Regions from separate parts of the Enterobacter sp. DVT3837 genome, predicted to be linked through region 2. Evidence: predicted binding sites of a transcription regulator. Region 2 holds the regulator's gene; the other holds the start of a gene.

Region 1 (6,009 bases), on a different contig from region 2:
CCTGAACTGCTGAAAGCGCATAATGACCGTATTGCGAAAGATGCGGAATTCCAGTACATCATGAAGGACATTGCACGTTTCAATGCTCTGAAAGATAAACGGAATATTGTTTCTCTGAACTACGCTCAGCGTGAAAAAGAGAACAATGAAGACGATGCAACGCGTCTGGCGCGTATCAACGATCGCTTCAAACGGGAAGGCAAGCCTCTGCTCAAGAAACTGGACGATCTGCCAAAAGATTACAAGGAGCCAGATCCTTATCTGGATGAGACGGTGCATATTGCACTCGACCTTGCGAATCTTGAAAAAGAGAAACCTGCCGTACAACCTGCTCCGGCAAAATAATCTCCCAACAGGCACAAGAAATTGTGCCTGTTTCTTTTTGTTCTGCATCCTTCCGTCAGGCTGGTTTCCAATTGTGTAAAGTTGTGTCTTTCTGGTGACTTACGCCCGCCTGATGCTTGAAAATAGCCACAATACCCATACGATGTGGGTAATCGCATAGTGCGTTTTGTTAAACTGAGGTTAAAAGAAAATTATGATGCGAATCGCGCTCTTCCTGCTCACCAACCTTGCGGTCATGGTGGTTTTCGGGCTCGTGCTAAGCCTGACAGGAATTCAGTCGAGCAGCGTTCAGGGTCTGTTGATTATGGCGCTGCTGTTTGGTTTTGGTGGCTCTTTCATTTCACTGTTGATGTCGAAGTGGATGGCACTGAAATCGGTAGGTGGTGAGGTTATTGAACAGCCGCGTAACGATATGGAACAGTGGCTGATGAATACGGTTGCTCAGCAATCCCGTCAGGCTGGGATTGCCATGCCGCAGGTCGCTATTTATCACGCGCCGGACATTAATGCGTTCGCTACGGGTGCTCGTCGTGATGCATCCCTGGTTGCCGTCAGCACCGGGTTGTTACAGAACATGAGCCGTGATGAAGCCGAAGCGGTTATCGCTCACGAAATCAGCCATATCGCAAATGGTGACATGGTGACCATGACCCTGATTCAGGGCGTGGTGAACACTTTCGTTATCTTTATCTCCCGTATTCTGGCGCAGATTGCTGCAGGCTTTATGGGTGGCAACCGCGACGAAGGTGAAGAGAGCAACGGTAATCCGCTGATCTACTTCGCAGTTTCCATGGTACTGGAGCTGGTGTTCGGTATTCTGGCAAGCATTATCACCATGTGGTTCTCCCGTCACCGCGAATTCCACGCGGATGCCGGCTCCGCAAAACTGGTTGGGCGTGAGAAAATGATTGCTGCGCTGCAGCGTCTGAAAACCAGTTACGAGCCGCAGGAAGCGAACAGCATGATGGCCTTCTGTATTAACGGTAAATCGAAGTCACTGAGTGAAATGTTTATGTCTCACCCGCCGCTGGATAAACGTATCGAAGCGCTGCGTAGTGGGGAATACATGAAGTAACGCGAAGAACCGCAATAAGCCGGGCAGGAGAAGACTCCGCCCGGCTTTTTTTATGCCTGGGCTCTGGGCTGGGTAATGCGCAGACCGCTGACGATAGCCGCGAGGGTAGCAAGGGCTCCTGCGCTAAGGAGCGCAATGTGATTACCGTTTTGCCCGGCAAGGTTAAACATCAGAGCGACCAGAGCAGCACCGCTGCTTTGCCCTAACAGACGCGCGGTGCCTAACATACCGCTGGCCCCTCCACTGCGATGACGCGGCGCTGAGGTAATAATGGTGTGATTGTTAGGCGACTGGAACAGGCCAAACCCGGCTCCGCACAGGATCATGCGCCAGATGATGTCGAGATCGGAAGGCGATGACGGCAGTAGTGCCAGCGCGAAAAGGCCTGTTGCCATCACAGCCAGCCCCAGAGCACCTAATAAACCGGCATGGACGCGTTCAATCAAGTAACCCGCCAGCGGTGCCATTACCATCGTAGCCAGCGGCCATGGGGTTAACAACAGCCCGGTCTCCACTTCAGAGCGTCCCACTACGCTTTGCAGGAAGAAAGGCAGAGAGACCAGGGCCAGCATCTGGGCGCAGAATGAGCAGACAGATGTGCAAATGGAGAGCGAAAAGAGGGGAATGCGCAGCAGGTCAACTGGCAGTAACGGCACAGGAAGCGTGAGCTGACGGCGAACAAAGAAGAAACCTGTCACCAGCAAGACGATGAGTTCCGCGCTGGTAAGCATCAGGGATTGTCCCTGTGCAAAACCGCTCAGGGCAGTAATCAGCAGACCAAAGGTGAGGGCATTCATTATCGCGCTCACGACGTCGAAGCGCGGCATTGTACTTTTGGGGCCGTTAGCGGGAAGAAAGCGTAGGGCAAAGAAGATAGCCACGATGCCCAGCGGCACGTTTATGGCGAACAGCCATTGCCAGGACGCGACGGAAAGAATGGCTGCTGCAATGGTTGGCCCGGCGGCAGAAGAGACCGCAACAATAAACGAGTTTATCCCCATGCCGCGTCCCAGATGACGCTGCGGATAAATTAAGCGGATCAACGCTGTGTTAACACTCATGAGCGCTGCACCGCCAAAACCTTGTGCAATACGTGCAAGTGTCAGGGTATGTAGCGAATCAGAAAGGGCACATAACAATGAGGTGAAGGTGAAAACCACCAGACCGCATTGATAAACCCGACGGTAGCCAAACATATCGCCCAGAAAAGAGAACGAGAGCAGGGAAATAACAATTGCAATCTGATAGGCGTTAACTATCCATATCGAACTGGCAGGGGAGGCATGCAGGTCGCTGGCGATGGTTGGCAGGGCCACATTCGCAATTGCGCCGTCAAGGACGGCCATTGAGATACCGATAATGATGGTCGCTATAGCGCCATACCGCTGGGGTAAAGGCAGGCCATCGGAAAAGGTCTTTTCCATTAGGATTAAAAAAGCTCAGCGTGAAATTATTCTCAGGGTAACTATTTTAGCATTGTTACAGCCGCGATATGTCGCAGATTTGTAACGAAGTAAACGCGGATTGATTGCAGGTGACATGACGGGAACTTATAATAAAAACCGATTCTGATTTTTATAAAACACTCTCTATGAGGTGGTAAATGGCAATTGCGGATTTGGATAAACAGCCAGATTCTGTTTCTTCCGTGCTGAAGGTGTTTGGCATCTTACAGGCGCTTGGGGAAGAGCGTGAAATTGGTATTACAGAGTTGTCGCAGCGTGTGATGATGTCGAAAAGCACCGTTTATCGTTTTTTGCAAACCATGAAGTCACTGGGCTACGTTGCGCAGGAAGGCGAGTCTGAAAAATACTCTCTGACGCTGAAACTCTTCGAACTGGGTGCCCGTGCGCTGCAAAATGTTGACCTGATCCGCAGCGCGGATATTCAGATGCGTGAAATCTCCCGTCTGACCAAAGAGACCATCCACCTGGGAGCACTGGATGAAGACAGTATTGTTTACATCCATAAAATCGACTCCATGTACAACCTGCGCATGTATTCACGCATTGGCCGCCGTAACCCACTCTATAGTACTGCCATTGGTAAGGTTCTGCTGGCGTGGCGCGATCGTGAAGAAGTGAAACAGATCCTTGATGGCGTGGAGTACAAACGCAGTACGGCACGAACCATTACCAGCACGGATGCGCTGTTAACCGTGCTCGACAAGGTGCGTGAGCAAGGCTATGGCGAAGATAACGAAGAGCAGGAAGAGGGGCTGCGCTGTATTGGTGTTCCGGTATTTGACCGCTTTGGCGTCGTGATTGCGGGGCTCAGTATTTCCTTCCCGACGTTGCGCTTCTCTGAGGAGCGATTGCACGAGTATGTGGCTATTCTGCACACCGCAGCACGTAAGATTTCCGAGCAGATGGGGTATCACGACTATCCGTTTTAATCCTCGTTAGCATAAAAAACGCCGCGAGTATTGCGGCGATTTTGCTGTTAACCTGGCTGATTAGCCATTATCGATCACGACGGATGTTTTACGCAGTACCGGGCAATTAGTCAGGCCAATGATTCCGCTGTCAGTATGCAGATACTGCGCGGTGCTTACTCCTTGTGCTGTTAAATATTTACACTGAATGCCTAATCCTGCTGCGTTTTCAGTGCTTCCCACCAGCACACCATAACCGGTTAACAGAAGGCCAATCCAGACGATGGCCAGTACAACAATTGTTCGAATGATTAAGCGCATCAATGCCTCTTTATCGTTGTTATCATTAAGCAAGCGTAAACGGTTTACGTAATGAAACAAGTGCATGATTCTGAAAAAGGCTTGATGTCGGTACAGTTAGCCCTTGTTTAAGATAACCGTGATAACCTGGTTACATCAGGTCTTTTGACGGAGTGTGGAGTGAAAAAAATACGCTGGGTAATTCTGGTTATCGTGCTGGTAGCGTGCGTGGTGCTATGGACGCAGACCATCAATGTGATGTGCGATCAGGATGTACAGTTCTTTAGCGGCGTTTGCGCAATAAATAAGTTTATTCCGTGGTAACACGCATTTTTTCTCAAGGTGATTTCCTTCCTTCGCGCCAGTGGTAAAATAGACGTTTTTATTGAGGTGGTGAAATGGGTGAGTTACTGAATTCAGGGCTGCTGAATGTGGCATCCTTGATGATTTCTTTGGTCGTTCTGCTTGTGGGGCTGGTCATTTGGTTTTTCGTTAACCGGGCCAGTTCACGTACTAACGAGCAGATCGAACTGCTTGAAGCGCTGCTCGATCAGCAAAAACGTCAAAATGCGTTGTTACGCCGTCTGTGTGAGGCTAACGAACCGGAAGAGAAAGACGCGCCGAAAGACGCTGTCGCTGAAGACGACAAAGACGAAGACGACTTTATCCGCCTGGTGGCTGAGCGTTAATCTTTTTGTCCTGGGAGGTGGCTGTGGTCTGGAAAAATCCCTGGTATGACCCCTCCCTGAAACATCACACGCCGAATGGTTTCCGTAATACCCGTCCTGTCGGGCATCAGCCCGGTGACCTTGAGCGCTGGCGAAAAGCGCGTAAAGAGGCCGGTTTGCCCAGACCGCCCGCACTCGGTTATGAGGATTTTATACGTCAGTGGTGGCAACCGGTTGATCTTATGCAACCTCATGAGGATGGGGTATGGTGGCTGGGACACGCGAGTGTGCTGCTGCAGATAGACGGCAATATTCTCCTCACTGACCCGGTTTTCTCACAGCGTGCCTCTCCGCTCTCATTTCTGGGACCACAACGTAAGACCCCTCCGGTACTTTCTGTCGATCAACTTCATCAGCTTGATGCCGTCGTTATCTCCCATAATCATTACGATCATCTTGATGACGCAACTATCCGTCGGATCCTTAAACGCTTCCCTGACGTGAGTCTGTTTGTACCTTTAGGTCTGGCCGACTGGTTTCGCCGCCGGGGGGCAAGATGTGTGGTTGAGCTCGACTGGTGGCAGAGTTTCACCTGGCAAGGGATAACCTTGAGTGCTGTTCCGGCACAGCACTGGAGTATGCGAACACCCTGGAATCGAAATCGCACCTTGTGGTGCGGCTGGGTCTTTGAGGGGCGGCATCACCGTTTCTGGTTCAGCGGTGATACAGGTTATTCGCCTGAGTTGCTATTGATACCGGAGCGTTTGGGGAGAATTGACGCTGCTGCATTACCTATCGGAGCTTATGCCCCACGATGGTTCATGGCTGTACATCATATGGACCCTCAATCTGCCGTTGCGTTATGGCAACAGTTGGGCTGCCCTCTGGCGTTTCCTATTCACTGGGGCGTGTTTGAACTGGCAGATGATGCGCTGGATGACCCAGTGAGGGAGTTAACGGTTGCGCTAGATAATTTAGCACCAGTTGATAGTTCTTTAAGGATACTGAAAATTGGTGAATATTTATCCTTATAAACGAAGCGATAAATTGTTGCATATATTCTGTATGTGAACGCGATAATGAATATTTTATTTTTATCGAAACGTTTTGCTTGCCTTGTTTTGATGCAGAGTCATAAAAATTTCATTATTTTGGTGCATAACACGGCTTATTAGCTGATGAATTTTAATACAGTCAACTGCAGGTTATTAACATTGTATTTTCTGCGAAACAATGCCGTGTCGTTA
Region 2 (6,009 bases):
CGGAGCAATCCCCGGACCATTATCCTCGACGCTAAATTCAGCGCCCGTAGGGGTATGTTGCCAGCGCACCACGATCTCCGTCCCTTCCGGCGTATGATTCACCGCGTTATACACCAGGTTGGAAATGGCGCTGCGCAACTCATCTTCACTGCCCAGAACCTTCAGCGTATTGTCGACCTCAAAAGTCAGGTGGTGCTTTTTATGGCTTAGCGTCTGTGCTTCACGCTCCACCACCCGCAGCATCATGGGGACATCAATGGTGTCATTCAGCGCAAGCGTTGGCGCCGCTTCAATCTTTGAGAGCGTCAACAGCTGTTTCACCAGACCTTCCATACGGTGCGTTTGCTCGCGCATGGTGTGCAGCGCTTTTTCACGTGGCGCACCTTCAAGCGTTTGCTCCTGCATCATCTCCAGGTACCCCTGCAGTACGGTCAACGGGGTGCGTAATTCGTGGCTCACGTTCGCGAAGAAGTTGCGTCGCGCGCCTTCCAGCTGGTGCATCTGGGTGACATCGCGCGCCACCATCAGCCACTGCCGATCGCTGTAGGGCATCACGCGGATTTCCAGATGGCGACCATTATTGAGTTTCAGATTATGCGGACCGGTAAAATCACGCTTTTTTAGATACTGCGCAAACTCAGGATAACGCAGAAGGTTGAGGATATTCTGGCCATTATCATCCGGCCAGCGCAACCCCAGCAACTGTTGCGCAAGACCATTACACCAGAAGATTGTCCCTTCTTCGGTCGTCAGAATGACCGCATCCGGTAGCGACTCCGCCCCGCTGCGAAAACGCTTGATCAGGCTTCCCAGTTCGCGGCGGCGCTTTTTATTACGCATCTGCATCTGATGCAAACCGTAAAGCAGCGGTTCCCAACTGCCGCTTCCCGGCGGCGGTGTCATACTTCGGTCAACCCATAGCCACCAGGAGAGGCGTAACAGGTTCCAGAAATGCCAGATCAGCAGCCCGGTGACCGAGGCCAGCAGAAACCACGGCAGATGTCCAAGAAAGGCCCCCAGAATGAAGGCCGGAATACAACATAAGATCAGTTCAAAGACGAGCCTTTTCCATGACAGACGTTCCAGCACGCGTCACACTCCTGTCATTGTTCAGAAACGGGTAGAAAAACGATAACCCGTGCCGCGGACCGTCTGCACCATGCGATCGTGGCCGCTCAGTTCCAGCGCTTTTCGCAGGCGGCGGATATGGACGTCAACCGTCCGGTCTTCGACATACACGTTAGTTCCCCAGACGTTATTCAGCAACTGTTCGCGGCTGTAAACGCGTTCCGGGTGAGTCATAAAGAAGTGCAGAAGTTTAAATTCGGTAGGCCCCATGTCGAGTGGGTTTTCGCCCGTCATGACGCGGTGTGAGGTCGGGTCAAGGCTCAGCCCCTGCATCTCAATCACCTCTTCCACTGCCATCGGTGAAATGCGGCGCATTACGGCTTTGATACGAGCAACCAGCTCTTTCGGGGAGAACGGCTTGGTAATGTAATCATCGGCACCCGTTTCAAGCCCACGCACGCGATCCTCTTCTTCACCACGTGCCGTCAGCATGACAACGGGGATATCGCGGGTCATCGCTTCACGTTTAATGTGTTTGATAAACTGCAGTCCAGAGCCGCCAGGCAACATCCAGTCGAGCAGAATCAGATCGGGCCAGGGCTCATTCAACTGGTTCACCGCGCTGTCATAATCTTCCGCTTCAACCGGCTGGAAGCCATTTTGTTCGAGCACGAAGCACACCATTTCACGAATTGGAGCTTCATCTTCTACGACCAGAATACGTCTCGCCATACTTTGCCCTGTCTTATCTTATTTAAGTTACAAGTTTGTAATGCGGCGTCATTATGCGTCAGATTTATGACAGATTTATGAAAAACCTTACCACTATAAATGGCAAACTGTTGTTTTATTACAGCGGTTATTTTCTGCCCCTGAATGTTTATAATCGCCAACATCTTTTTTCGCCACGGATCTCCTATGCGCATACTTCACACTTCGGACTGGCATCTGGGTCAAAACTTTTACAGCAAAAGCAGGGCAGCTGAGCATGAAGCGTTCCTGAACTGGCTGCTGGATACGGCTCGATCGCGCGAAGTGGATGCGATTATTGTCGCGGGTGACATTTTCGACACCGGCTCGCCGCCAAGCTATGCGCGTGAGCTGTACAACCGCTTCGTGGTAAATCTGCAGCAAACAGGCTGCCATCTGGTGATTGTCGCCGGTAATCACGACTCCGTCGCCACGCTGAATGAATCCCGCGACATCCTGGCCTTCCTGAACACTACCGTGGTGGCCAGTGCCGGGCATGCGCCGCAGATCCTGAAAAAACGTGACGGTACACCGGGGGCGGTGCTGTGCCCGGTTCCCTTCCTGCGCCCACGCGATATCGTGCAGAGCCAGGCCGGGATGTCCGGCGGAGAAAAACAGCAGCATCTGTTGCAGAGCATCACTGACTATTATCACCAACAATATACCGATGCCTGTACCTTGCGCGGCGAACAGCTTATTCCGGTGATTGCAACCGGGCATCTCACCACCGTCGGAGCCAGTAAAAGTGACGCCGTACGTGACATCTATATTGGTACGCTGGATGCGTTCCCGGCGCAAAATTTCCCGCCTGCCGACTACATTGCGCTTGGGCATATTCACCGCGCACAGATCATTGGTGGCTGCGAACACATTCGCTATTGTGGCTCGCCCATTTCGCTGAGTTTTGATGAGACAGGTAAAGCCAAATCTGTGCATCTGGTGAGTTTTAACGGAGGTAAACTCAGCGCCGTCGAAACGCTGGAAGTCCCTGTTACCCAGCCGCTGGCGGTGCTGAAGGGTGACCTTGATGCCATCACCTCCCAGCTTGAACAGTGGCGTGGCACTGCGCTTAATCCCCCCGTCTGGCTGGATATCGAAATCACGACAGACGACTATCTGCATGATATGCAGCGAAAAATTCAGGCGCTGACGGAAGATCTTCCTGTCGAGGTTTTACTGGTACGCCGTAGTCGCGAGCAGCGCGAAAAAATCCTGCTGAGTGCTCAGCGCGAAACGCTGAGTGAACTTAAAGTCGAAGAGGTTTTTGAACGCCGACTGGCCCAGGAAGAGATGGACGATGCAAAACGCGCCCGGCTGAACGAGCTGTTCGCCCATACGCTCCACGCGCTGAATAACGAGGAAGAGAACGCATGAAAATCCTGAGCCTGCGTCTGAAAAACCTCAACTCACTCAAGGGCGAGTGGAAAATTGACTTTACCGCTGAGCCCTTTGCCAGCAACGGGCTGTTTGCCATTACCGGTGCGACCGGTGCAGGCAAGACCACCCTGCTCGACGCCATCTGTCTGGCGCTCTATCACGAAACGCCGCGTCTGCAAAAAGTGTCTCAGGCGCAAAACGATCTGATGACGCGTGATACCGCCGAGTGTCTGGCCGAGGTTGAGTTTGAAGTAAAAGGTACCGCCTACCGCGCCTTCTGGAGCCAGAACCGGGCGCGTAATCAGCCAGACGGGAACCTGCAGGCACCGCGTGTGGAACTGGCTCGCTGCGAAGATGGCAAGATTCTCGCCGACAAAGTGACAGATAAACTGGAGCAAACCGCCGCGCTCACCGGGCTGGACTATGACCGATTTACCCGTTCAATGCTGCTCTCTCAGGGGCAGTTTGCCGCTTTCCTCAATGCCAAGCCGAGCGATCGCGCAGAGCTGCTGGAAGAACTGACCGGAACCGAGATCTATGGCCAGATTTCCGCCAGGATATTTGAGAAACACAAAGCCGCCCGAAACGTACTTGAAATGCGCGAGGCACAGGCAGCGGGTGTGGTGCTGTTGAGCGAAGAGCAACAGCAGCAGTTACAGCAGAGTTTGCAGGCACTTACTGACGAAGAGAAAACACTGCTGGCACAGCAACAGCGCCAGCAGAAAGATTATCAGTGGCTTACACGCCATGATGAGCTTCTTCGCGAGCAACAGCGCGTAAGCGTGTTACAACAGCAGGCACAGCAGGCGCTGACCGACGCCGCGCCTGGCCTGGCAAAGCTCCAGCTTGCTCAACCCGCCGCTCAGCTTCGACCGCTTTGGGAACACCAGCAAGAGCAAGCCTCGCGTCTGGCTCAAACCCAGCAGCGAATTATCGAAGTAAATACTCGCTTACAAGATAAAACCGCGCTGCGCTCGCGTATCCGTAATACCGCCATTCATACCCATGAGCAGTTGCAGACTGAATTAACGGTATTGACGCAGTGGCAGGCAGAACATGATCGATTCCGCTTATGGGGACAGGAAATGGCAGGCTGGCGAGCGCACTTCGCTCAGCTTGGCCGTGATAAAAATCAGCTTACTGCCCTGACCGCCCGCCTCACTGAATTACGCCATAAACGGGCCGCCCTGCCGGAAACAACCCTGACGCTGACGGTGGATGAGGTTGCAGTAGCGATGGAACAACAGGCGCAGTCACGAACGATGCGTCAACGTCTGACCTCGCTCCATGCCCGCTATCAGCCGCTACAAAAACGCCTGCACCAGAACGGTGAAAGCATGCAGAAGGCCCTGGCTGAGCAGGTAAAACTCAATGAAACATTGACGCTACGTCGCCTGCAATACAAAGAGAAAAACCAGCACTATCTGGACCTGAAAGCCCTGTGTGAACGTGAAGCGACGATTAAAGATCTGGAAAGCTATCGTTCTCAGCTTGAGGCAGGCAAACCCTGTCCACTGTGCGGCTCCAGCGAACATCCCGCCGTGGAGAAATATCAAGCGCTTGAACTCACTGATAATCAGCGCCGCCGTGATGCCCTGGAAAAAGAGGTCGCCTCGCTAAAAGAGGAAGGGCTGCTGGTTCTGGGCCAGGTTAATGCCCTGACTCAACAGATCCAGCGCGAGACAGGCGAAGCGCAGACACTCTCTCAGGAAGAGCAAGCGCTCACTAAAGAGTGGCAGGAGGTTTGCGCGGCATTAAATATTTCGCTGAATATTCAGGAAGATATTGCCATCTGGATGAGCGAACAGGAGCACTATGAACGCCAGCTTTATCAGCTCAGCCAGCGTCTGACGCTGCAAAACCAGCTCAACGAAATGGAAGAGCAGGAACGCCAGTACCAGCAGCAACTGGCGACAACGCGTCAGGGGCTGGAAAGCGCCCTGGCCGCACTTTCACTCAGCGTACCTGAAGAAGGTACAGAGGCCGCCTGGCTGAACACCCGTGAAACGGAGTTCGCACAGTGGCAGGAAAAACAGACACAGCAGGGTGCGATTCAGGAACGTATAAACGCCCTGAAGCCACTGCTTGACGCACTTCCGGTCACCAACAGTGAAGAGACCGAACCCGCCATTCCTGACAACTGGCGCGCAATCCACGACGAATGCGTGTCTCTGCAGAGCCAACTGGCGGCACACCGGCAGCAGGAAACGCTGGAGCGTGAGCGCCTGCAGCAATCGCAGGTGCAATTCACCCAGGCCCTGTCGGCAAGCTGTTTTGCCGATCAAGATGCGTTCCTTGCCGCTCTGCTGGATGAGAACATGCTCCAACACCTCAATCATCTGAAGCAATCGCTGGAAAACCAGATACAGCAGGCAGCCGCCTTGTCCGGACAGGCAAACCAACAGTTGCAGGCGCACCAGGCGCTGCGGCCAGAAGGGCTCGACGCCGATGCACCAGGCCTGCAGATCCAGCTCCAGCAACTGACGCAGCAGCTTCGTGAGAACACCACGCGGCAGGGAGAGATCCGCCAGCAGCTTAAGCAGGATAGCGATAACCGCCTGCACCAACTGGCTTTAATGCAGCAAATTGAAGAGGCCAGCCGTCTGGCAGACGACTGGGGGTACCTGAATGCGCTTATCGGCTCCAGTACCGGCGACAAGTTCCGCAAGTTCGCCCAGGGGCTGACGCTGGATAATCTTGTCTGGCTTGCTAACCAGCAACTTAACCGCCTGCACGGGCGTTATCTGCTCCAGCGCAAAGCCAGCGATGCTCTGGAGCTGGAAGTGGTCGATACCTGGCAGGCGGATGCCGTGC

The links. Region 2 encodes PhoB, which activates phosphate uptake and scavenging genes when phosphate is short. Its sites were predicted from a motif close to CTGTCATAAAACTGNCNNAT; they were not measured.
Region 1: the regulator PhoB is predicted to act here: its motif matches at 2,913-2,932, upstream of kdgR (DNA-binding transcriptional regulator KdgR).

Annotation. Positions count from the first base shown of each region.
Region 1 covers NZ_JBWDLA010000002.1:376,734-382,742, forward strand. Annotated here, with positions in the region: gene prc (carboxy terminal-processing peptidase) at 1-345, shown strand, start outside; gene htpX (protease HtpX) at 539-1,420, shown strand; gene AC0XWG_RS16690 (MFS transporter) at 1,471-2,844, opposite strand; gene kdgR (DNA-binding transcriptional regulator KdgR) at 3,024-3,815, shown strand; gene AC0XWG_RS16700 (YobH family protein) at 3,876-4,115, opposite strand; gene mgrB (PhoP/PhoQ regulatory lipoprotein MgrB) at 4,275-4,418, shown strand; gene AC0XWG_RS16710 (YebO family protein) at 4,493-4,783, shown strand; gene AC0XWG_RS16715 (MBL fold metallo-hydrolase) at 4,807-5,796, shown strand.
Region 2 covers NZ_JBWDLA010000001.1:452,887-458,895, forward strand. Annotated here, with positions in the region: gene phoR (phosphate regulon sensor histidine kinase PhoR) at 1-1,089, opposite strand, end outside; gene phoB (phosphate response regulator transcription factor PhoB) at 1,111-1,800, opposite strand; gene sbcD (exonuclease subunit SbcD) at 1,987-3,192, shown strand; gene sbcC (exonuclease subunit SbcC) at 3,189-6,009, shown strand, end outside.